DNA from 4 places in the Glutamicibacter sp. NPDC090743 genome. Region 1 is predicted to be linked to each of the others. Evidence: riboswitches for the same ligand, from Rfam matches in the RefSeq annotation. Region 1 holds a riboswitch; each other region holds the start of a gene.
What was found. A riboswitch is a leader RNA that binds a small molecule or an ion and turns the genes downstream of it on or off. The one in region 1 is predicted to bind S-adenosylmethionine.
Positions count from the first base shown of each region.

Region 2: linked by a shared signal. The riboswitch ahead of ACIQTS_RS14200 (O-acetylhomoserine aminocarboxypropyltransferase/cysteine synthase family protein) and the one ahead of ACIQTS_RS04980 (acyl-CoA dehydrogenase family protein) in region 1 are both predicted to bind S-adenosylmethionine.
Region 3: linked by a shared signal. The riboswitch ahead of ACIQTS_RS14145 (acyl-CoA dehydrogenase) and the one ahead of ACIQTS_RS04980 (acyl-CoA dehydrogenase family protein) in region 1 are both predicted to bind S-adenosylmethionine.
Region 4: linked by a shared signal. The riboswitch ahead of ACIQTS_RS05780 (flavin reductase family protein) and the one ahead of ACIQTS_RS04980 (acyl-CoA dehydrogenase family protein) in region 1 are both predicted to bind S-adenosylmethionine.

Region 1 is NZ_JBIVXE010000002.1:325,924-331,612, forward strand. It holds gene ACIQTS_RS04975 (acyl-CoA dehydrogenase family protein) at 1-529, opposite strand, end outside; gene ACIQTS_RS04980 (acyl-CoA dehydrogenase family protein) at 558-1,784, opposite strand; SAM riboswitch class I at 1,835-1,925, opposite strand; gene ACIQTS_RS04985 (hypothetical protein) at 2,200-2,574, shown strand; gene ACIQTS_RS04990 (GntP family permease) at 2,650-4,011, opposite strand; gene ACIQTS_RS04995 (CdaR family transcriptional regulator) at 4,303-5,364, opposite strand; gene ACIQTS_RS05000 (aldehyde dehydrogenase family protein) at 5,422-5,689, opposite strand, start outside.
Region 2 is NZ_JBIVXE010000006.1:253,025-258,713, reverse strand. It holds gene ACIQTS_RS14230 (amidase domain-containing protein) at 1-102, shown strand, start outside; gene ACIQTS_RS14225 (hypothetical protein) at 136-555, shown strand; gene ACIQTS_RS14220 (ATP-binding protein) at 525-836, shown strand; gene ACIQTS_RS14215 (hypothetical protein) at 1,396-1,659, shown strand; gene ACIQTS_RS14210 (hypothetical protein) at 1,704-1,931, opposite strand; gene ACIQTS_RS14205 (CoA-binding protein) at 2,519-3,013, opposite strand; gene ACIQTS_RS14200 (O-acetylhomoserine aminocarboxypropyltransferase/cysteine synthase family protein) at 3,013-4,386, opposite strand; SAM riboswitch class I at 4,502-4,596, opposite strand; gene ACIQTS_RS14195 (histidine phosphatase family protein) at 4,708-5,268, shown strand; gene ACIQTS_RS14190 (RNA polymerase sigma factor) at 5,382-5,689, shown strand, end outside.
Region 3 is NZ_JBIVXE010000006.1:238,801-244,489, forward strand. It holds gene ACIQTS_RS14140 (LLM class flavin-dependent oxidoreductase) at 1-1,323, opposite strand, end outside; gene ACIQTS_RS14145 (acyl-CoA dehydrogenase) at 1,381-2,712, opposite strand; SAM riboswitch class I at 2,728-2,819, opposite strand; SAM riboswitch class I at 3,087-3,188, shown strand; gene ACIQTS_RS14150 (ABC transporter ATP-binding protein) at 3,194-4,015, shown strand; gene ACIQTS_RS14155 (aliphatic sulfonate ABC transporter substrate-binding protein) at 4,103-5,125, shown strand; gene ACIQTS_RS14160 (ABC transporter permease) at 5,195-5,689, shown strand, end outside.
Region 4 is NZ_JBIVXE010000002.1:505,292-510,980, forward strand. It holds gene dnaB (replicative DNA helicase) at 1-995, opposite strand, end outside; gene ACIQTS_RS05780 (flavin reductase family protein) at 2,064-2,564, opposite strand; SAM riboswitch class IV at 2,659-2,775, opposite strand; gene ACIQTS_RS05785 (long-chain-fatty-acid--CoA ligase) at 3,152-4,759, shown strand; gene ACIQTS_RS05790 (PaaI family thioesterase) at 4,775-5,191, shown strand.

The sequences.
Region 1 (5,689 bases):
CGCGCTTTCCGGTGTCGGTGCGCTCTGCGTAGGTATCGAGCCAGTCGGCGAAGATCGAGCCGGTGGAGTAGTACTTGGTGCCGTTGATCTTGAATCCGCCCTCGCCGTCCGGGGTGACCTTGGTGATCACGTCCCCGACCTTGACGGTGCCGACCTCGGTCCAGGAGTTACCCACCAGTTCTCCCGCCACGAAGCGGGCCAGCCACTTGTCGCGCCCCGGGCCGGGGGCCGCAACCAGACGGTCCTCGACGAAGGCGAAGTGCGCGCGCAGCGCTTGGGCAATATTGGAATCCGCGGCCGCGAGATCCACGAAGAGCTCGAAGAGTTCGGGCAGCGTAGCACCGGCACCCCCGTGCGATTCCGGGATCCGAACCGCACCAAAGCCGGCAGCAGCCAGGTCCGCGACCTGCTGGTAGGGCAATTCGCCGGTGCGGTCGCGTTCAGCTGCACCCTGCGCAATGCGCGCGAAGAGCGGTGCGAAGCGGTTTTTGAGTCCTGCGAGTCGATTGCCAGTTGCAAGTACAGTCATCGTTCAGTCCAATCCGGGAGAAGTTTTCTTAGGTGTACAGCGAGAGCGGCTGGGACTCTCCGCGCAGGAAGTAGGCGCCGACCTCGATCTTCTTGTAGTCCACTGGGTCGTGCAGCGAATGGGTGCGCACATTGCGCCAGTACAGGTCCAGACCCACCGAGTTCGCAGTCGAAGATGAACCGGTCACCTCGAAGATCCGGTTCGCCACATCCACTCCCACCTCAGTGGAGACCACCTTGGCTTCAGCAATTTCCACGGCCAACGCCGCTCGTTCGGGCCGGGTGACTTCCCCGGCCTTCGAGAGCAGGGCATCGAATTTCCGGCCCAGCTTCTCGGTCAGCGCCGCCACTGCTGCAGTGCGGGCTTTGAGCTCTCCGACGGTGCGCTGGAAGATCGGGTCCTGCGAGTAGGTCTCTGCCTGCGAGAACAGCCAGGCGTTCTTGCGGCCCAGCAAGATCTGCTTGCCGCGCTCCAGTGCTCCCTGGGCGATGCCCAGGTAGAAGTTGGCGAAGGCCAACTGGATACCGGGGGTAAGCAGGGTGGAGACCGGTTCATCGGTGACGAATCCCAGCAAGTCCCCTGCTTCGAGCCGCACGTTGTGGAACTTCAAGGAATTCGACGCGCTCAGCCGCTGTCCCAGGTAGTCCCAGTCGTCAACGATTTCCAAGCCATCGATATCGCGTGGCAGAACCAACGCGAGAATCTGCCCGTCGTATTCTCCGCCCTGGACCAGCGCGTTGATGACGATGACCTCGCCAACACCGGAACCCGTGGAGAATCGCTTGGCTCCATGCAGTCGGTAGCCGTCCCCTTCGGCGCTCAGCGTCAAATCCGGATCAACTGGATTCACCGAATCGCCCCAGAGCCAGCCACCTTCCACGGTGCGCTGCCACCATGCCCCTTGCGCTTCTGCCGGGGCGTAGAACGCAATGCCGGACTGGTTGATGTAGTGGTAAGCCAGCAACTGCGAGATGGAGCCATCAGCTGCGGCCAGTATGCGGACCGCTTCGAAAGCCATTTCCCAATGGGCTCCGGCTCCGCCGAATTCTGCAGGCACCAAGAGATTGAGCAACCCGGCTTCGCGCAGCAGCTGCACTTCGGCGAAAGGCTGGGCGTTCTTTCGGTCGCGTTCGAGCGCGTCAGCCGCCAGCTGGCCAGCTACTTGCTGGGCGACGTCGCGCCAATGAGCCAGTTCAGCTTCATCAGCAGTGCCGGTGTAGGGCACGCGCGGCAATTGGGTATCCAGTACAGTCATCTTCGTTCTCCTCTTGGGCTATGGATTCCGAAGGATGCAGAAAATCTGCGGATCCATCGAACCTGGCGTTAGCACTACCTGCGGAGTGCAGGCTTGCTGCGGCGTCTCGGAGCCAGGCCTCTCAGCCGCTCTGGATGGGTTGTGCTCCGAGTCAAGCATTACTGGCAGGTCCTCGGGAAGGGCGCTGTCATGCGGAGGAACAGCAGGACAAAATACGTCATCTTCGCGCCTTCGCCCTGCCGGAAAACGGGCAGATAAGACGTCATATGACCTTCGCATGACGCACTTGGCATGCCGGAACTGGATCTCAAGAGCGTTCCCGCAGGCATCGATTGGGAACACAGCGTGGATCAGGGCACTTCCATGCGACCGCATAGAATGGCCATTCAAGATCAATCGGCAGAAGAGGCGGCAAGTGGATCCAGCAGGCGTGATTGCCTTCATGTTCGGGTTGCTGAGCATAACGCTGGTCGCAGCGTTCCTCGCCCCGATGGCACGGGACCGGAAGCTCGCTCGCAATGCGGCGATCGGCATCAAGACGCGCCACACCTTGGCCAGCGATGGGGCCTGGCTCGCCGGGCATCAGCAGGCTGCGCCCCTGCTTGCCGCGGCTTCCTGGGCCGGTTGGGCGGCATTGGCCAGCGCAGCAGTTCTCTGCCTGCTGGGCCAATTCGGTTTCGCCTTCGCCGCGACCGGAGCCGGCTACCTGGCCGCCATCGCGTTGCTGGTGATCTCGACTGCCACAGCGAATAAGGCCGCGCGGAGCTTCCCGGCGGCAGGCCTGGGCTAATCCAGTACTGCTTAAAGCAACGGATCGCGCCATCTGCCGATGGCGCGATCCGTTGCTTTCTTGGAAGGCGTGCTGCTAAAGCAGTACGGCTCCCAGGACCAGTACAGTCAGGAACCCCGCGGTGCCCTGGATGGCGGTAGCCACGCTCAGGGTCTTGTAGGCGGTGATCACCGGAATGCGGCTGAGCTGCGAGACGACCCAGAAGTAGGAGTCGTTGGCGTGCGAGACAACCATCGCACCGGCGCCTACTGCCAATACGGATAGCACCATGCCCAGCTCCGAACCCAAGCCCAGGGAGCCGAGCATCGGAGCGACCAGCGCGGAAGTGGTCACCATTGAGACGGTGGACGAGCCCTGGGCGGACTTCAGTGCAGCGGCGATCAGGAATGGCACAGCCAGGCCCAAGCCCAGTCCGCTGAGTGAATCCGAAAGAATCGTGGTCAGATCCGACGCGGCCAGGACCGCGCCGAAGCCGGCGCCGGCACCGGTGATCAGCAAGATCGGAGCAGCGGTGCGTACAGCTTCGTTCATCTGCTCATTGAAGACCGCCAGCTTGCTGCCACCGCTCAAAAGGAAAGTCGAGGAGATCAAGCCGAAGATCAGCGCAATAACTGGCGTCCCCAGGAAGGAAAGGATTTCCAGGGCAGCGCCTTCGCCCATCGGGTGCGAGGGCAGCTTCGCAATGGATGCGGCACAGATCAGCACCAGCGGAACCAGGATCGGCATGAAGGCCAGCGCCGGGCTGGGCAATTTTCCGAAGCTTGCACGCAGCTGCTCATAGTCGAGTTCGGAGATGTCATTGTGGTCGTCGCTTGGCAACGGGGTCCATTGGGACTTGTTGAAGCGGCTGGCGTAGGCCAAGCCGGCAAGTGCCGAGATGGCCGCAACGGGCAATCCGACAGCGATGATCAAGCCCAGGTTATCGGCAATGCCGATGCTTTCGGCTGCGGCCAGCGGGCCCGGAGTTGGAGGCACCATGGTGTGGGTCGCGTACAGGCCGGTCATCAGGGCGATGGAAGTTGCCAGCCCGGAGACCCCGGTACGCAGGGTGATGGCTTTGCGCAGCGAGTTGAGCACCACGTATCCCGAGTCGCAGAAGACCGGAATGGAAACGATGTAGCCGATAATCGATAGCGTCAGGTTGGGGAACCGGGTACCGAGGACCTTGATCAGCGCATCTGCCATGGAGATCGCGGCGCCGGATTTCTCCAGGATGACACCGATCATTGTTCCGAACAGGATCACCAGTCCGATATTTCCCATGGTGCTGCCAAAGGCCGTGGTGACCGTCGAAGCCACGTCGGCCAGCGGAATCCGGTAGGCGAAGGCCGCCAGGATAGCTGCGCCAACGAGGGCGAGGAATGGGCTGATCTTCAAGCGTGCTGTGACCATCACGATGGCCACAACAAGGATCAGCAGAACAAGCAGTTCGTACACGGCGGGTTGGCTCCTTTGCCAATATCGGTAGTTCAATGCGCCCAGCCCGCAATGGCTCAACGGGTGGACCAGCCCTATCGGCAAAGCTGCTCAAGGCTTTGCCCGTTGGGCTAGATGCCACCGTGCCACCCCGGTTTCGGGCGCAAAGATCGATCATCTTGCCAATACTAGGAAAAGTGACCCCGAATACCTATGGGCACACGACCACATTTCCCTGGGTTCGAAAGAGCCAATGTGTGCAAACACCCCACCCTTCCCAGCCCCGGCGCCAGCTCCCTTCGTTTCCAGGGCCTAGAAAACATGCAGCTGGCCCAAGGCCACTCTCGCGTAGATGGCATGCTGGAGTTTCAGGGATTCGCTGGACCGCCGAATATCGACGCCGCTGACCTGGCTTATCCGCTCAAGTCTTTGCACCAAGGTATTGCGGTGAATATGCAGATCCGTGGCCGCTTGGCTCATCGAAGCAGCTGTCGCAACGACCAGCAGGGTTCTGGCTTGTTCCTCATTGAGCTGCATCGCTGGGGCAGCTGCATGGTCCAGGCTGCGGGCTGGGGTGCGGGCGATAGCCACAGCAATTTCCCGGCTCCACATACGGCGCCGCGCGTGGGATGGCACGAGTGCCGGATAGCCCACCAATACGCGCAGCACTTCGGTTTCGGCCATGAGATCTTCGGCCTTTTCGACAGGCGCGGAGACCAGGAAACGTTCCTGGTCCATGCGCTCGGGAGCGAAAGCTGTCTCGCTGGCAGCGCAAAGCCTCCAGTACGCGCCGGAAAGGCTAATCCATGACGTGCGGTGATGATCCTTCGCCGGCTCTTCGAGCGACGGATCCCCCACGCTTCGGGGCAGCCAAGCTTCAATGCATTTCGGCCCGCGCAAACCATGCGCTGCGAGCGAGCGGTCGATCACTTCAGGTGCAACGCGACCGGCGATTAACGCAGAAATAATGTCGCGGGCTTCGGTCTCGCGCCGCGCGCTGCGAGAGTGCTCGCGTTCCTGGGCAAAGAGCAATTGAACGGTCAATGCAATTAGGCCGGCCAGCGGTTCCACCTCGTGGGGAGCTCCGGTCACGCCCACAACGCCGCAGAGCTGGTCGTTCAGCACCAGCGGCACATTGACCCCTGGCTGGGTTCCGGCCGAGCCGTCGGCCTGGTTGACACGGATGATGTTGTTGCGGCGGATCGCCTCTGCGCTGCCGTCGTGGTGGGTACCGATACGCGCAGCATCCGTAGAAGCAATGATGACTCCGTGAGCATTCATGATGTTCACATTGCGGTTGATGGTCGGCGCAATCGTGTCGACGACTTTCTGCGCCAACGCGCTAGCCAGCCGGGGTTGCTCCTTTTCGCTCATGAGCTCATCCTATCGGCCCGGGACTGCGCAAAGCAGTCCCGGATTAGAACATTGCCGCTAGTCGAGCTTGACGGTGACCGACTTCAGCGAGGTGTAGGCCTCGATGCCTTCACGGCCATTTTCCGCGCCCCACCCCGACTGCTTGAATCCGCCGAACGGCATGTTCGCATCCATGCCGGCACCGGTATTCACCCTGACGTTGCCGGCCTGGATTTTCTTGGCGAAGGTCAACGCGCGGGAAATGTCCTGGGTGAAGATCACCGAATTGAGACCGTAGTCGGTGTCGTTGGCCCGGCGCAGCACCTCGGCCAGCGAATCCTCGTCG
Region 2 (5,689 bases), on a different contig from region 1:
AATGGTGTCCCATACCTCTCGTACCACAGCAACGCTACTTTGAATAAGCCCTTCACTCAGCTGAAACCACTGAATGTAACTTGGTACGCGCATAGGATCTAGTCGTACAGCTCATTCGATTTGCAAAGGTCATTTGTGTACAAAAAACGCATCTCAAAGATTATTGCCCCACTACTGCTGTTTCCGCTGGCTCTTTCGGCAGCAGGGTGTTCAGCCGATAGGAAGCAGGCTTGTGACGGAGGAAAACCCGTCAGCGATCCACAGGAAGCAGTTCGAGTACTACTTGAGGCTGCAGAAACAACCGACCATGACAAAGCGTGTTCAGTGATCATGGACAAATTAGACGAAACAGTCATGAACACACAGCTAGCTGCGCTGAAGACCGACATGGATTCGGTAGAAGTCACCTCATCCAACTTCACGATGGTCGAGTTCGAGCGCGGCGGTCCAGCACACTTCTACCATGTGTATGCTGATCAGCCTGATAAGTCCGTGGACCTTACGCTCATGGACGTTGGCAAAGGATCGCGAATAGTATTTGGCGAAAACTACTGAGTCACTACCGTATTATCAAGCCCCGCGATAAGGACGTAGACCCTGAATCTCATTCAGGGTCTACGTCCTTTCAGCTGATTGCTCATCGATATGAGCAGGGGTCGGTGCTGGCGACCTCGAATATGCCTTTTGGCCGGTGGGGTGAGGTTTTCGGTGATGATGTTGTTGCTTCGGCGATGATTGATCGTTTGGTTCATCATGCGGAGGTGTTGTCTTTGGCTGGGGATTCATATCGGGTGAAGAACCGTCAGGATCTGCTGCGCAACGCTGAGCAGGTATAGAACAAATTGGGTGTGGAGGGGTCAATTTTCGATTGGCGGTAGGGGGTCAATTTTCAGTTAGCGTTGATAAACTTTGGCTACAAATCCCGCTGTGGGTTCTGAACATGCGAGCATTCCCCGTTCAGGATGGTCGTGGACGTTAGACACAGGCTAGGTATGCCATGAGGTTCTCGTCCCGTTGAACACCCTGGGTCCTCGCAAGCTCGTCTCCAAGGTGTGTCGGGCGTCCGCTGGCGTGTCCGGTTGGTGGCCCGGACTTCGTCAGGTCTTTTCCTGTTTTTGCTGCTGTCCTTCGGAGTGTACGGGCCACCTCCAAACCCACAAGCCACTCGCTGCGCTTCGGGCGTGCTCCACCAGAAATTCTTGGTCCGCGCTCCTTCGTCGCTTCTTTCGGCCCAAGATTTTCGTGGATTGCGCACGCCTGACGGGTTGATGGGTTTCCGGCTGGCCCCGCTACATTTCTTTTCGCCAGCAGGCAGAAAAACAACCGGGGGAGGGCTTCGACGGGAGGCTGGCAATCTGCCCCTCTTTCCGTGAAGCGAAAGGATGCAAAAAACCTATGCAGACCACGACCAAAGACAGCCGCGAAACCGTTACCGTCCCGGCAACTGTCGAGCGCGATATGTACGGCGAAGTGTATGACTGGATGGAATCGCTGGCCGGTACCGGGTGGTACGAAGTTCCAGGGTGGGGACGCGACGGATGGGACCTGAGATCCTGGCCTTACATCATCTTCGCCGCGACGAAGACGACCGATGAAACCGGGAAGCTGTGCGGATACACCACCTACGTGGAAGGCGACGTAACTGGTCAAAAGAACTAGGCCGTCCGGCAGAACGCTCCGATTATGGACAAGGGAAGCAACAGCTAGGAAGCCTTTTTGGTTTCCTTGGTAGCAAACCAGCCGGGCAAGCTAATCAGCAGCCCCACGACACCAACAATCGCCACCACCCAAAGAGCCGGGGCAGGCCATGAGTCCAGGTTGTTCTCATCCATGATGACCCCCGTAGAATACAGGGCAATCCCGCTGCATACCAAGGCAGTCAAGCTCATCCCGAGGGCCACGGACCATAGGGTTCTTCGATTTGCATCCACTGTCTGCTCCTTCGTATCTCCAGTCAACTGGCGCACCTCCAAGGAGGCTTCTGCTTCCGGAGAATTCTGAATAGTGCGTCAACCCAGAGTACTGTCTCCGATGCCTCTTAGCTGGGTGCCGCAGATGGAATCCTCGCCCAGAGAAATTTCAACTCCGTGCAGCATCGAGGGTGCGGCACCATGCTATTGCGAGATGCTGGAATGTTCTCGGGCCAAGGGAATTGAGTTTTCATATAGCAGTGCGGGCGGGATTTTTCTTGTTTCGTTCGTGCTCGTAGCGAATCGAACTCGATTCTCCCTGCCTGTTTTAGGGTTTGGGTCGTTTGGCCTTGTCTTGCAGTGCTGTGGTTTGCAGATTTTTCGATCTGTGATTGAATGCGTCGAGCACTTCGGGGCCACACCCACGGCATGCCGTGGGCCAATTGCATCGACCATGGTTCGGCAGAGGTCTTGTTCTTCCTTCGGAATGCTCCGTGCAAAAGTTCAGCGTCGTTGACCAAACCGGCCATTTCCGGGGAATTGCCGCAGAAAAATGGGTGCATGCAACGCAATGTTGCATGCACCCATTTCCTGGAATCTTGGACTCCCTAGGCAAGTACCTGGCGCTTGGAGGAAATGACGCCGGTATTGAATCCAGCCAGGCGCAGGCCGCCGTGGAAGCGGGCGTGCTCGATCTTCACGCAGCGGTCCATGACCACATTCATGCCCGCGGCCTCGGCGCGCCGGGCCACTTCCTCGTGCCAGGATCCCAGCTGCAGCCACAGGGTCTTCGCGCCTACGGCCAGGGCCTCGTCCAACACGGTAGGCAGGTCATCGTGCTTGCGGAAAACCTCCACCAGATCCGGGGTCTCCGGCAGATCGGCCAGCGACTTGTACACCGGCTGGCCCAGGATCTCATCGAGTACCGGGTTGATGAAATACACCTTGTACTTGGAGGAGGAGAGCAGGTAGGTAGCCACAAAATAGCTGGCGCGCGATGGCTTGTTCGAGGCGCCGACAATGGCGATGGACTTGGTGTCACGCAGGATCTCCAGGCGCTGTGCGGCTCCCGGGCCTTCCCAAGCGGTATCAACGGCAGTCATTAGATTGCTCCCTTCGAAGCGGTTGGCAATGCGCAGGCGGAACCGTCGTAGGCCGGTGCCTCGAACCCTGCGGCGGAACCGGCAATCGCTTCCTGCGAAGCGGCCAGCGCCTGGTCCAGATCCCAGAGGATGTCCTCGACATCTTCCAGTCCTACCGACAGGCGGATCAAATCTTCTGGCACGCCAGCGGAGACCAGCTGCTCGGCGCTCAGCTGCTGGTGGGTGGTGGAGGCCGGGTGCAGCACCAGGGTGCGGGCATCGCCGATGTTGGCCAGGTGGCTGGCCAACTGCAGGGCTTCGATGAACTTCGAGCCGGCTTCGCGCCCGCCCTTCACCCCGAAGCTGAAGACCGAGCCGACGCCCATGGGCAGTAGCTCCTTGGCCTGCGCGTGCTGCGGGTGGGATTCCAGGCCGGCATAGTTCACGTAGGTCACGCGCTCATCGGCCTGCAACCAGGCAGCGACCTGCTTCGCGTTGGACAGGTGGTTGTCCATGCGCTGCGGCAAGGTCTCCAGGCCCTGCAGCAGCTGGAATGCGGACTGGGCCGGCAGAGCCGGTCCGAAGTCGCGCAGCTGCTCGCTGCGCAGCTTGGTCAGGAAGCCGTACTCGCCGAAGTTGTCCCACCAGGAGACGTTGCCGTAGCTGGCAACCGGTTCGGTCATGGTGGGGAACTTGCCATTGCCCCAGTTGAACTTGCCCGACTCGATGACCACGCCGCCCAGGGTGGTGCCGTGCCCGCCGATGAACTTGGTGGCCGAGTGGATCACGATATCCGCGCCGTGCTCGATAGGGCGCAGGATGTACGGGGGAGTGAGCGTCGAATCGACTACCAGCGGGAGATTGTGGCGGTGCGCCACCTCGGCCAGGCCCTTCAGGTCAGCGATGTCGCCGGACGGGTTGGCCACCACCTCGGTGTAGACGGCCTTGGTGTTTTCCTGGATCGCCGCTTCGAAGTCGGCGGGATCATTGGAGTCGATGAAAGTGGTGTTGATGCCGAAGCGGCGCAGCGAGACATCGAGCTGGGTGATGGTGCCGCCATAGAGCTTCGAGGAAGCCACAATGTGGTCGCCTGCCTGGGCCAAGGCCGCGAAGGTGACGAATTCCGCGGCCATGCCCGAGCCGGTGGCTACCGCTCCGATGCCGCCTTCCAGCGAAGCCATGCGCTCTTCGAAAGCCGCTACGGTCGGGTTGCCGATACGCGAGTAGATGTTGCCGTACTTCTGCAAGGCAAAGAGGTTGGCCGCATCGTCAGCGTCCTTGAAGACGAACGAAGTGGTCTGGTAAATCGGCACTGCGCGTGAGCCATGCTCGGCATCGGGGGTGCCTCCGGCATGCAATGCGCGGGTGCGGAATCCAAACTTGTGATCTGCCATGGTGGCTTACGACTCCTTGTCGATTGGGGTTTCGCGGGCACCGCAGGGCGGGCCGCGATCGAGGCAGGAATCCCGGAATCAATGTCGCTTCCTGCTGTGGTCCAACGGGTAGGCGGCTGCATCGTTTCTGGCGGTAGCACCGTAACCACCGGATGTGGCAGGTTGCTGCGGCGTCATCGAACCAGATCTCTCAGCCGCTCGGGATGGTGTAATAATCTTCGCAACATGACCGTTCGTGACCCAACTATGAGTCGTAACGTTGCGTATTGGAGCTGTTATCGGAGATTCTTCGATACCTATTACCCCGGTTAGGCTGGAGTCATGGATACTTCGCTGGCACTGGTGCGACACGGGCAGACCGATTGGAACCTTGCAGGGCGCCTGCAGGGGCGTACCGATATCCCGTTGAACGATACCGGGCGCGAACAAGCTCGCGAGGTCGGGCGCCAGCTCATCGGCCAGAACTGGTCGCTGGTACTTGCTTCGCCCTTGGAACGTGCCCGGGAAACTGCCGCGCTGATTGCCCAGCAGATCGAGGCCGAGACGGGGAACGCTGTTCCGGAACTCATTGAACGCGGCTTCGGCCCGCTGGAAGGCCGGATCATGGCCGAGGTCAGCGAAGCGGAATCGGCTGCTGCCAAGGACCTGCGTGAGCCGCGTGCCCAGATCTTGAGCCGTGCGGTGCCAGCGCTGCTGGAGTTGGCCAGCAGGCATGCCGGGCGCAAGGTCATGATTGTCAGCCATGGGGCCACCATGCGCACCATCCGTGACGCATTGGCCGGAACCACGGATCCCCAAGGCGTGGAAAATGGCGAAATGCTCCACTTGGACTTGATCCGCCTTGAGCAGATCGCCAGCGAATTGGATCTGATGGCTTTCTAGGAATCCATGGGGTCTCTGCGTGAAGGAAATTTTTTTCATTCACGCCTCACAAAATGGTCTCCTCGTACGTTTACATGGTGAGAAGCCATGAAGGCGCAAATGCCAGGAGATCCATGCAAGCACCGTTCGAGCGGATAGTCCAGGACTATGGACTGAACGTCCTGCGCGTTTGCCGTGCCCTGCTTGATGAGCATCGCGCGCAAGACGCCTGGTCCGAAACGTTCCTTGCCGCGCTCAAGGCGTACCCGCAATTGCCTGAAGACGCCAATGTCCTGGCATGGCTAGTGCGTATTGCCCGGAACAAAGCCATTGACGAGTTGCGCAGGAACAAGCCGGAAATCCTCATCGGCCAAGACGTGGACAGCCTGGCCCCATCGGCCCAACGGCCGGATCTGCAGTTGGAGAACCTGCAGCTGTGGCA
Region 3 (5,689 bases), on a different contig from region 1:
CATCTTGTGGCGCAGCGAGCCCTCGGTGTATTCGGTCTTGTAGACCCCGCGCGCCTGCAGCTCGGGAACCACGTACTCGACGATGTCCTCGAAGGTGCCCGGAGTGACAGCATAGGCGAGGTTGAAGCCGTCCACGTCAGTGTAGTCCACCCAGTCGATGAGCTTCTCGGCTACCTCGGCGCCGGAACCAACGGAGACCGGGCCGAATCCGCCCACGCCGATCCATTCGGCCAGCTGGCGGATGGTCCACGGCTTGCCGGTATCGCCGCTGGCCTTCTTGAAGGTTTCCACCGAGGACTGGATGGCGTTGGACTTCACGTCGTCGCCGATGACATCGTCGGGACCGTAGACGGACATGTCGATGCCGGTCCAGCCGGACAGCAGTGCCAGCGACCCCTCGATATCCACGTAGGAGCTGTAGTCCTGGAACTTCGCCTGGGCCAGTTCGGTGGTTTCGGCGGTAATGATGGTCTGCATGGCGAAGACCTTGATGTCGTAGCGGCCACGCCCGGCGGCCTCGGCAGCGTCACGGATCTTGCTGACCGCTTCCTTCAGCAGGTCGCGGGTGGGGCAATTGACGAAGATCGCTTCGGCGTTCGACGCGGCGAACTCGGTGCCGCGCTTGGAGGCGCCGGCCTGGTAGATCACCGGGGTGCGCTGGGTGGACGGCTCGGTGATGGCGATGCCCGGGACCTTGAAGTACTTGCCCTCGTGCTCGATCGGGTGCACCTTGGCCGGGTCGGTGTAGACGCCGGTGGCCTTGTTGTTCTGCACCGCGTCGTCTTCCCACGAGCCTTCGAGCAGCTTGTAGACCACCTCGAGGTACTCATCGGCGTGGTTGTAGCGCTCGTCGTGCTCCATCTGGTCTTCCTGGCCCATATTGCGGGCCGCCGATGGCAGGTAGCCGGTGACGACGTTCCAGCCCACGCGGCCGTTGGTCAGGTGGTCCAAGGTGGCCAAGCGGCGGGCGAAAGCGTACGGGTGCTCATAGGCGGTACCTGCGGTGACGCCGAAGCCGAGGTTCTGGGTCACAGCGGCCATGGCGGAAACCAGCATCATCGGGTCGTTGACCGGTGCCTGCGCGCCGGAGCCCAGCGGGGTCACGTTGGTGCCCTTGTACACGTCGTAGGTGCCCAGCACGTCAGCAAGGAACAGCCCGTCGAACTTCCCCTTTTCCAGCACCTTGGCCAGGTGGGTCCAGTAGCCCAGGGTGTTGTAGGTCGAGGCCTTGTCCTGCGGATGGCGCCACAGGCCCGGCGACTGGTGCACCACGCAGTTCATGTCGAATGCGTTGAATAAGATCTCGCGCTTGTTCTCGCTCATGGCTTTGCCCCCATAGGTCGGTAATCGTGGAAAGTTGCTGGTTTGCGTCGCAGGCCCTCAAGCCCGCTGGGTTGAATCTTCGCCGGTGACGGACAGCCGCTGCGGCTGGACACCGTTGATCTCGTAGTCCCCGACGATGCGCGCCTTGTAGATCGCCGGGTTATGCGTGGCGATGGTGCGCGCATTGCGCCAGTGCCGGTCCAGGTTGCAGCCGCTTCTGGTGGACGAGGCTCCCAGTCCGTCGAAGAGCTTGCTGGTCACGCCGATGGCCAGTGGCTGCACCACGGTTTGCGCGCGGTTGGCGGCCAGCTCGCATACTGCGTAGCGTTCTTCGTCGTTCAGTCCCGGGTCGCCCAAGGCGGCTTCAACTTCGAGTACCGCGCCGATCACCACGGAGTCGGCAGCGAAGGACTCCGCGGAAACTTCGCCCACCAGCTGGAGGACCTGGGGTTCCTGGTATACCGGCACCCCGGTTCCGGTGGTGAAGATGCGGGTGCGCGCCTGCACCGCGCTACGCAGGTCGTTCAGCGCGGCGCGGGCGATGCCGGCCTGCACGGCCATGAGCACCAGCTGGAAGATCGCCGCTTCGGAGTCATTGGTCTGCTGCGGCATGAAGCAATCCACCGGGACCTGGTGGAATTCGGTGGTGCCGGTTCCGGTAAGCCCCTGGCCGAATCCATCCCAGTCGTCGAGGATCTTGACGCCGCTGCGCTGGGTGGAGACCACGGCGATCTGGCGGCCGGCGAGCTCCGGGTGGGCCACGGCAACGGTGGTCCAGTCGGCAAAAATGGTGCCGGTGCAGTAGTACTTTTCACCGTCGATCACCCAGCGCCCGTCCACGGTGCTGGCCTTGGTGTTCAAGGTGCCCAGGGCGTTGCCACCGCGTTCGGTGTAGGCGTTGCCGATAATCTGCCCGGCAGCGATGCGAGCGACCCACTTCTTGCGCAGCTCTTCGTCCTCCAGCGCCAAGACGTTCTCGACGAATGCGACATGTGCACGCCACAGCTGGCCTACGTGGGAGTCCGCCTCGGACAGCTCGATGAGCAAGCGGAAGACATCCACCAGCCGTGCGCCGTAGCCCCCATCGGCAACGGAAAGGCGCAACGCACCGAACCGCTCGCGATTCAGCAGGCCTACCTGCTCGAAAGGAAGCACGCGGTTCAAGTCGCGGTCCTTGGCGGTTGCGGCGATCTGCGCAAAAACGGGACGGAAGATTTCGGCCAGCCGGTCGTATTGCTCATCCGCACTTGGTCCGGGGGTGATTTTCAGCAATTGCCTAGTCGGCAACTGTTCTTCAAACTTGTCCAGGCCCATTGCGGTGGCCTGCGAAGGGTCACTGAGCTGGTTGAAGTCCAGTCCGAGGGCATTGTGCGATTCACCAATAGGCATCAGGGTTCTCAATTCTTTCCATCGGTCCTGGCGGTAGCACCGTCCCGCTATTGGGGTGGTTGCTGCGGCGTCGTGGAGCCAGATCTCTCAGCCGCTCTGGATGGGTCGTAATTCATTTGTAACGGTAATAAACCGGTGATTCCAACCCGCGAAGTCACATTTCGTCCCAGTGCCGGCAGTGCCCATCTTCAAATTTCACAGCCTAATCCGTGTCCTGCCGAAGATGAGTTGCAAAGTTTTGCTTAATGTCGAGCAAACCAGCCTGCAATAAAATAAATAACGAAATTTCTGGGCAATGTGACGTAGTTGTCGAAGATTTTTTCATATTACGCGAGATTTGCGTTCAAATCGTTCGACTCGTTGTAATGGACACGTAACCATCCCGAGCGGCCGAGAGATCTGGCTCGTTGACGCCGCAGCAACCACCTTTGGAGTTTTGCTCTGCAGGCCGGTGCTACCGCCAGGACCGATGGAGATGAACATGACTCTTTCCTTTGCAGCGCCCGAGGCAGCTCCCGTTGTCTCAGCTTCAAGCGCCCTGGACGTGCAGTTCAGCAACGTGTCGCGGACCTTCACCACCAAGATGGAAAGCCGCACCGTCCTGGCCGATATCAACCTGCAAATTCCAGCAGGTCAAGTCGTGGCCATTCTTGGAGCCAGCGGTTGCGGAAAATCCACGCTGCTGCGTTCAGTATCGGGCTTGGACCACCCCACCACCGGCACCATCCGCACCGGCACCCGCGAGGTCACCGGCATCAACGAGTTATGCGCCGTTGCCTTCCAGGAGCCCCGGCTGCTGCCATGGCGCTCGGTTCGCCAGAACATTGCACTAGGCCTGGCACCGGAAACCGATAAGCGCGCCGGCAACTCGCTGATCGATGAGTTGATCGAGCTGACCGGTCTGAGCCATGCAGCCAGCTTGCGCCCACGAGAGATCTCCGGAGGCATGGCGCAGCGGGTTTCGCTGGCTCGCGCGCTGGCTCGGCGCCCGGGTGTATTGCTTCTTGATGAACCCTTCGGAGCCCTCGATGCGCTGACACGCTTGAAGATGCAGGATCTGCTGCTCTCGATTCACGCATCGTTCCCCACCACCGTTCTCATGGTGACCCATGATGTGGACGAGGCGTTGACTTTGGCTGACCGCGTGATTGTTCTGGGGCGAGGTGCTGGGCATAGTGCAGCGGGCGTCATCGAAGATCTGTCCATCTCAGCTGGGCATCCACGCCGGCATACCGATGAAAAGTTCGTTGCAGATCGTCTGCACCTATTGCGCCTGCTCGGCGTCGACCCAACCAACCATTAGTCCCGGGCACGCCGTGGGGCCCGAACCATTCGGCGGCCTCTCTGCCTTTCACCTACACCGCTTGCACGCACAATTCTAGGATTCTCCATGCTTTTGAACCGTCTCACCCGCCGCACTGCATTGTCCGCCGCCGCCTTGCTCGTTGGCGCAATTGCCCTGACCGGCTGTGCTGGCGAAAACGCTACAGCCTCCTCGGATGGTCAGACCCTGTCCATCGACTTTGCCACATACAACCCGCTGAGCCTGGTGCTCAAGGAAAAGGGATGGTTGGAAGCAGCCGCCAAGGAGCAGGGCGTAAATGTCGAATGGATCCAGTCCGCTGGTTCCAACAAGGCCAATGAAGCTCTTCGCGCCGACGCAATCGATGTTGGTTCCACAGCCGGTTCCGCTGCGCTCCTGAACCGTTCGAACGGTGCACCCATCAAGACCATCGCACTGTATTCGCAGCCGGAATGGGCGGCCCTGGTAGTGGATAGGGACTCAAAAATCGAGTCCGTTGAAGATCTCGCTGGCAAGACCGTGGCCGCTACAAAGGGCACCGACCCATACTTCTTCCTGCTGCAGGCGCTGGAATCCGCGGGCTTGATTGAAGCTGACATCAAGCTGCAGAACCTCCAGCATGCCGATGGACGTACCGCCCTGGCCAACGGCTCGGTTGATGCCTGGAGCGGTTTGGATCCGATCATGGCCGCTGCCGAAAAAGACGGCGCGCAACTGGTTTACCGGAACTTGGATTTCAACACCTACGGTGCGCTGAACGCTCGCGAAGACTTCATTGAGCAGAGCCCCGAACTCGCCCAGCTCGTTGTCGATGCCTACGAAAAGGCTCGTGGCTGGGCAGCTGACAATCCCGAGGAAACCGCAGAAATCCTGGCCGACGTAGCAGGGCTCGAACCAGGAGTTGCTGCCACCGTCATTGAGGAACGCTCCAATCTGGACGTTCCGGCAGTTCCCGACGCCAAATTCACTGGAGTCCTGAGCAAGATTGCTCCCACGCTGGTCGCCAGCGGCGATGTCTCGGAGCAGGAATCCGTTGATGAAGCTCTGGAAACCCTCATCGATGACCAGTTTGCCGTCAAGGCAGACGCAACAAAGATCTCCGGAGAGTAACCAGCCATGAGTCCCACTAACGTGGCTGGAACCCGCGGAAGCCAAACACCTGCCAAGCAGAAGGCCAGCATGGCCGCAACGATCCTGCGTGCCCCGAAATGGCTGCTTGCGCTGGTCTTGCCGCTGACCACCCTGGCTGTGTGGCAATTTGTCACCGTTACCGGAATCGTTGCTCCGTGGACACTGCCAACTCCGGGTTCAGTGGTTTCTGCTGCCATTGAGCTCTTCCAGGATGGCGAACTCGGAAAGCACATCGGCATCTCCACTCAGCGTGTTCTTCTCGGTTTCGCCTTCGGATCATTGCTGGGCTTGGCGCTGGGTGCGCTTGTCGGGCTGTCCAAATTGGCAGATGCATTTCTGGGACTGAGCATCAGCGCCCTGCGTGCAGTCCCTTCCTTGGCTTGGGTTCCGCTGCTGGTGCTCTGGATGAAAATGGGTGAAGATTCCAAGGTCACACTCGTGATCATTGGTGCCTTCTTCCCGGTCTTTACCACCGTCGCCTTGGCGTTGCGCCATGTCGATGCCCACCTGGTCGAAGCAGCCCGCGCCTTCGGGTTGAAGGGA
Region 4 (5,689 bases), 180 kb from region 1:
AGCTGCAGGTAGTCCAGGATGATCATGCGCAGCTCGTTGCGCTGCTTGAGGCGACGGCACTTGGCACGGATTTCCATCATGGACATGTTCGGCGAATCATCAATGAACAACGGGGCTTCGTTCAGCCGGCCCATGGTCGTGGCGATCTTGGTCCACTGCGCGTCTTCCACCGAGCCCTTGCGCAGATCCTGGAGCTGGATGGATGCTTCGGCCGAGAGCAGGCGCATCGCAATTTCATTGCGGCCCATTTCCAAGGAGAAGAACACGGTGGCCATATTGTGCTTGATGGCAGCAGAACGGGCGAAGTCCAGCGCGAAGGTTGACTTGCCCACCGCAGGACGGGCGGCGATGATGATCATCTGGCCGCCCTTCAGGCCCTGGGTCAGCTCGTCGAATTCATAGAATCCGGTGGGCACACCGGTAATGCCATCGCCCGCGTTGGCCGCGTTCTCGATTTCATCAACGGTGTCTTCGATGATGTCCGAAAGGCGCACGTAGTCTTCACTGCTGCGGTTCTCGGCCACCTTGTAGACCTCTGCCTGGGCTTCGTTGACGATTGCGTCAACTTCACCATCTGGCGAGTAGCCCATTTGGACAATACGCGTTCCAGCGTCAACCAATCGGCGCAGCACGGCGCGTTCGCGCACAATTTCTGCGTAGTACCCGGCGTTGGCTGCAGTTGGAACCTGCTGGATGAGATTGTGAAGGTAGGCGGCGCCACCAATGCGCGAGATTTCGCCGCGCTTGGTCAGCAAGTCGGCTACGGTGACCGCATCGGCTGGTTCGCCACGACCGTAGAGGTCGACAATCGCCTCGTAAATCGATTCGTGGGAGGGACGGTAGAAGTCGGTGCCGCGAATGGATTCAACGACGTCAGCAATGGCGTCCTTGGAGAGCATCATGCCACCGAGGACCGACATCTCGGCCTCGATATCCTGTGGCGGCTTGCGCCCTGCGTCGGAATCTCGTCCTTCGTAAACCGGCTCAGCACTCATTGCAGACACTTCCATCCCCTATTGACCCGCTGGGAAAAATTATCCTTGCCTCATGGCAACGCTTCATCGTGTCAGTCGATACGGACATTTGGATGTCAGGCGCCTGTGGATATTTCTCTCCCGAACCCAACACTAGGGCTGTTATTAACAGGCGTAAACCTCATTATCCACAGAATATGTGGATAACACTCCTCTACCTGTGGAGTTCCCTGTTCACAGTCTGGGGAGAACTCTGTGGATTACCCCACTCTACGTATCATTAATATCTGTTGACTTGGTTGTTTGTATTCGCACACCTGTGGACAGAAACTTAATTCATTGAAGCTCACGCCAACCGACCCAAGGTTATCAACACCCTTAATCGCCTAGTTCCCGGGGTTTTTCACCCTTTGTACACATTTGCCCACGTCTTGTCCACAGTTTTGTGGATAACCTTGTGGATACTGGTGAATTTACAAAACCCTAAGTCACCGTGGATTAAATTCGCCAGCAAGGCCGGATCTTCCAGTAGTCCACAATCGGCTAGGGTTTCTGCGTTCGGGGGCGGTGGATAACTTAATGTGTGCAACGACTCTGCGGGCGAACCTGGATCAGCGACTGGGCTGCCGGCGCACTCTCGCCACTTCGCGTCCGCGACGCGCGCCAGTGAAGACGCCATAAAGCGCCGGTTTCATTTGTGATGCGCAGCCTTTGCATGGCTCGGAAACCCCATCCGAGGGTTGCCGGCAATTCGCTGCCACTCTGGTCCAGCGTGCAGCGAGGATCCATGAGCTACCTGCGCGGTTCTGTTCGACAGCCCAGGCGGGTGGCGGATATGGCGAGTTCAAGGTTTCTCGCGACAGATACTTTGATGACGAGGTTATCGCCAAATGCCTGGGGCAGCTGGCCCAAGATGGCAGGCCATGAGATTGCCAGCCATCTTGCCACGTCTTCAGGGTGGCGAGAGAGAACGGGCATTGCCGGTGTCGAGGGCTGCGGGGAACGGCTCAACCCGCCCAACCGGAATTCAAAAAGCTCCGGCCAGATCGATGATTTGATCTCGCCGGAGCTTTGGAAGATGCGAAGCGCTTATACGAGCTCAGGAATCGGCAGCGAATGGAACCGCGAATCATGGAAGATCTGTGGCGAGTGCTCGGAGGTGCGGTGCCCGTGGACTTCCATCAGGACTACCCAGTGATCCCCCGCTTCGACCTCGTTGTAGATCGAAGTCTCCAGCCACAACGTGGAGTCGTTGACGAAGAGCGCGCCCTGATCCGAGGAATAGGTATCGATTCCGCGGAACCGGTCGCCATTTTTCGACGCAATCTGAGCGCAGACACCATCATTGCGTTCGCTCAGCACTGAGACGCCAATGCGGCCAGCTTCGCGCAGCTTTGGCCAAGTGTTCGAGGACTTCTGCACGGCGAACATCACCAGTGCAGGTTCGAGGGAAACTCCCACGGTAAACGATGAAGCGACAATTCCGGTCTTCACGCCATCCAGTTCTGCACAGAGGGCGGCTACCCCTGATGGATGCTGAGCGAAAACCTTGCGCAGGGTCAACGGGTCAAGTTCAAGATTCAATGACATGGCTCGATTCCTTTGGGTCTTGCCCACCGCGCAGTAGCCTGCAAGCATTGGCTTCTCGTTACTCGAAGCCGCTTGGGCTGAAGTTCCGCGCCGTGTGCGGTACTTGTTCCAGCACATTTTGTGTGGAACCGAATCCTCACCTGGAGCACCCCACTACCGTTGAGAGGGTTGCCGATCAGCAAGCCAGGGCTTATAGCTGATGCTCTTGATTCTGTTTAAAACGATATGGCTCATGACGAACAGCCGTCAAACATTTCACTTCGCAAATCGCAATATTCGACGCAATATTCGATCCAAGGCCCCGCCAGAAGTCCTTGGGCAGTCTTTTATTCGCCATACGCCGCGCTTCTTGAACGCCTCGGCCCCATGATCGCAGCAGGCTTCCGCCGCTCTTGATTCGGCAGAACACTAACGCCTCCCCTGGGCTCGGTGCCCTGGCGCGAATTCCCTACCGCCCACCGTAATGAAACTTGGTTTCCCGGCATGACGCTGAGGTTCATGCCACTATTGGTCATGGAGTGCATTGAGTCACACTCCTGCTTATTGTTCTCCGTAACCATCGATGACGATTGAGGAATAGCCACACCATGGTAGAGATTCAGGCAAACCATTCAGAATTGACCCCACTGCGTTTCTTGGAACGCACAGCCGAGGCCTATCCGAAGAAGACCGCCGTCATCCATGGAACTCGCAGCTTCTCCTATGAAGATTTCGAAGCACGGGTGCACCGCTTTGCCCAGGCGCTGAAGGCTCGCATTGAGCCGGGCGACCGCGTGGCCGTGCTGGCACCGAATACTCCCGAAATGCTCATGGCGCATTACGCCGTACCGCTGTCAGGCGCAGTCCTCGTTGCCCTGAACACCCGACTTTCGGCCCACGAGCTGCAATACATCATTGATCATTCTGCTGCCAAGCTGATGCTTGCCGACACAGAGCTGTTGGAGAACACGAAGACCCTGCGCCGCGAGAACCCAACGCTGGAGGCGCTCATCGAGATCACCGATGACCAGTACGCCGGAGAACGTCCGGACGTGCCCGTGGACGCCACCTTGGACGAGCTAATCGCACAAGCCTCGGATGAAAGACTTCCCTACGCCATCGCCGATGAGCGGGCTCCGATCACTCTCAATTACACGTCGGGCACCACCGGCAAGCCGAAGGGTGTGCTCTACTCGCACCGCGGCAGCTACCTGAACTCGTTGGGCGAAGCGCACCACCAGGGCTTCACCGCCAAGACCCGCTACTTGTGGACCCTGCCGATGTTCCACTGCAACGGCTGGTGCACTCCATGGGCCGTCACCGCGGCGGGAGGAACCCACCTGTGCCTGCGCGGCGTGCGCGAAGATTCCGTTTGGGATGCCATCGAGAATCTTGGAACCACCCACTTGTGCGGCGCTCCGACCGTCTGCTCCATCATCGCCGACTCCACCCGCGCCCACCAGCTCGATGCGCCACTGCGCATCACCACCGCAGGAGCTCCCCCGTCCCCGGCAATCATCTCCAAGCTGCAGAAGCTGGGCATCGAGGTAGTCCATGTATATGGCCTCACCGAGGTATACGGACCGTACACGGTGTGCGAGTACCAGGATGAGTGGGATGCCCTCGATGGCCCGGACCGGGCCGCGAAGCTCGCCCGCCAAGGCGTTGGCATGATTACCGCCGAGTCCGCACGCATTGTTGACGAGAACATGAACGATGTCCCGGCGGATGGACAGACCATGGGCGAAATCGTGCTGCGCGGCAATAACGTCATGATCGGCTACTATCGCGATGAAGCGGCCACTACCCAAGCTTTCCATGGCGGCTGGTTCCACACCGGCGATCTGGGTGTCATGCACCCGGATGGCTACATCCAGGTGCGCGACCGGGCCAAGGACATCATCATTTCCGGCGGCGAGAACATCTCCACCATCGAGGTGGAGCAGGCGCTGGCCTCGCACCCCGAGGTGCTGGACCTGGCCGTCATCGGCATAGCGGACGAGAAATGGGGCGAGCGTCCGGTGGCATATGTCATCCGCGCCAGCGGATCCTCCCTGGACGCGCAAACGCTGATTGAATTCGCCCGCGAAAAGCTGGCCGGTTTCAAGGTGCCGCGCACCATCGTCTTCCCGCAGGATCTGCCGCGCACCTCCACTGGTAAGGTGCAGAAGAATGTCCTGCGCGCCCAGGCGCTAGAAGCCAGCACACCGAACTAGCCCGAGGATCACCAATTGGATAACTCAGCACCACGGATTCCCAACAAGTCCAGCCGTTTCAGCGAAAGCATCGGACTGGAATTCGATGAAATCACAGCCACTGAAGTACGCGGCCACGCGCAGTTGGACGAGAACCACCACACCCCCTGGGGCGTAGTCCATGGCGGCGTGTACACCTCGATCATCGAGAGCGCAGGATCGGTGGGCGCCAGCTACGCGGTGGCCGAACGCGGGCAATTCGCAGTCGGCGTGCACAACGCCACCGACTTCCTGCGCCCTTCCACCGGAGCACGGGTCCAGGTGATCGCCACCGCGCTATTCCAAGGGCGCACCCAGCAGCTCTGGGAGGTCATCATCACCGATGAATCCACCGGCAAGCAGCTATCCCGCGGCCAGTTGCGCACCCAGAATGTGGATTTGCCTGAGAAATAAGACCCTCATGCCGGATGGGATTCGACTACGTGGCTTGCACGGCAACTCGACATGGGCAGGTCTACTTCGACATGAAGAAGGCCCGTGCCGACGGCACGGATTCTCATGCTCTGGAAATGGGCAAGTTGTTAAATCAATTCAGCTCAGCGCAAGCCAAGACTCCATGTGCCAAACCAGCTACTAGTGCGCTGGGTTTGCAAATAGTGAAGGCAGCGGCAGGGATACCCTTGGGCTGTTGGCGGTCCAGTTCAGTGAGCTTCTACTTCACATAATGTTTCTGCAATCCACTGAAGTAGTCCTCTCAAGCAAAGAAAGAAGTTGCGCAAATGAACGTCTCCTCCAAGAAACTCATCGGCAAATGTCCCCTATGGACTTGGGTGATGATGGGACTGGCGCTTGCATCGGCCCTGGCCCTAGTTGATTGGAACGGCTCAGGGGAGGCAAAGCCGTTGTGAATGTTTTTCCTACCTAGCGCATTTGGCTTAGCTGGTGGCATTA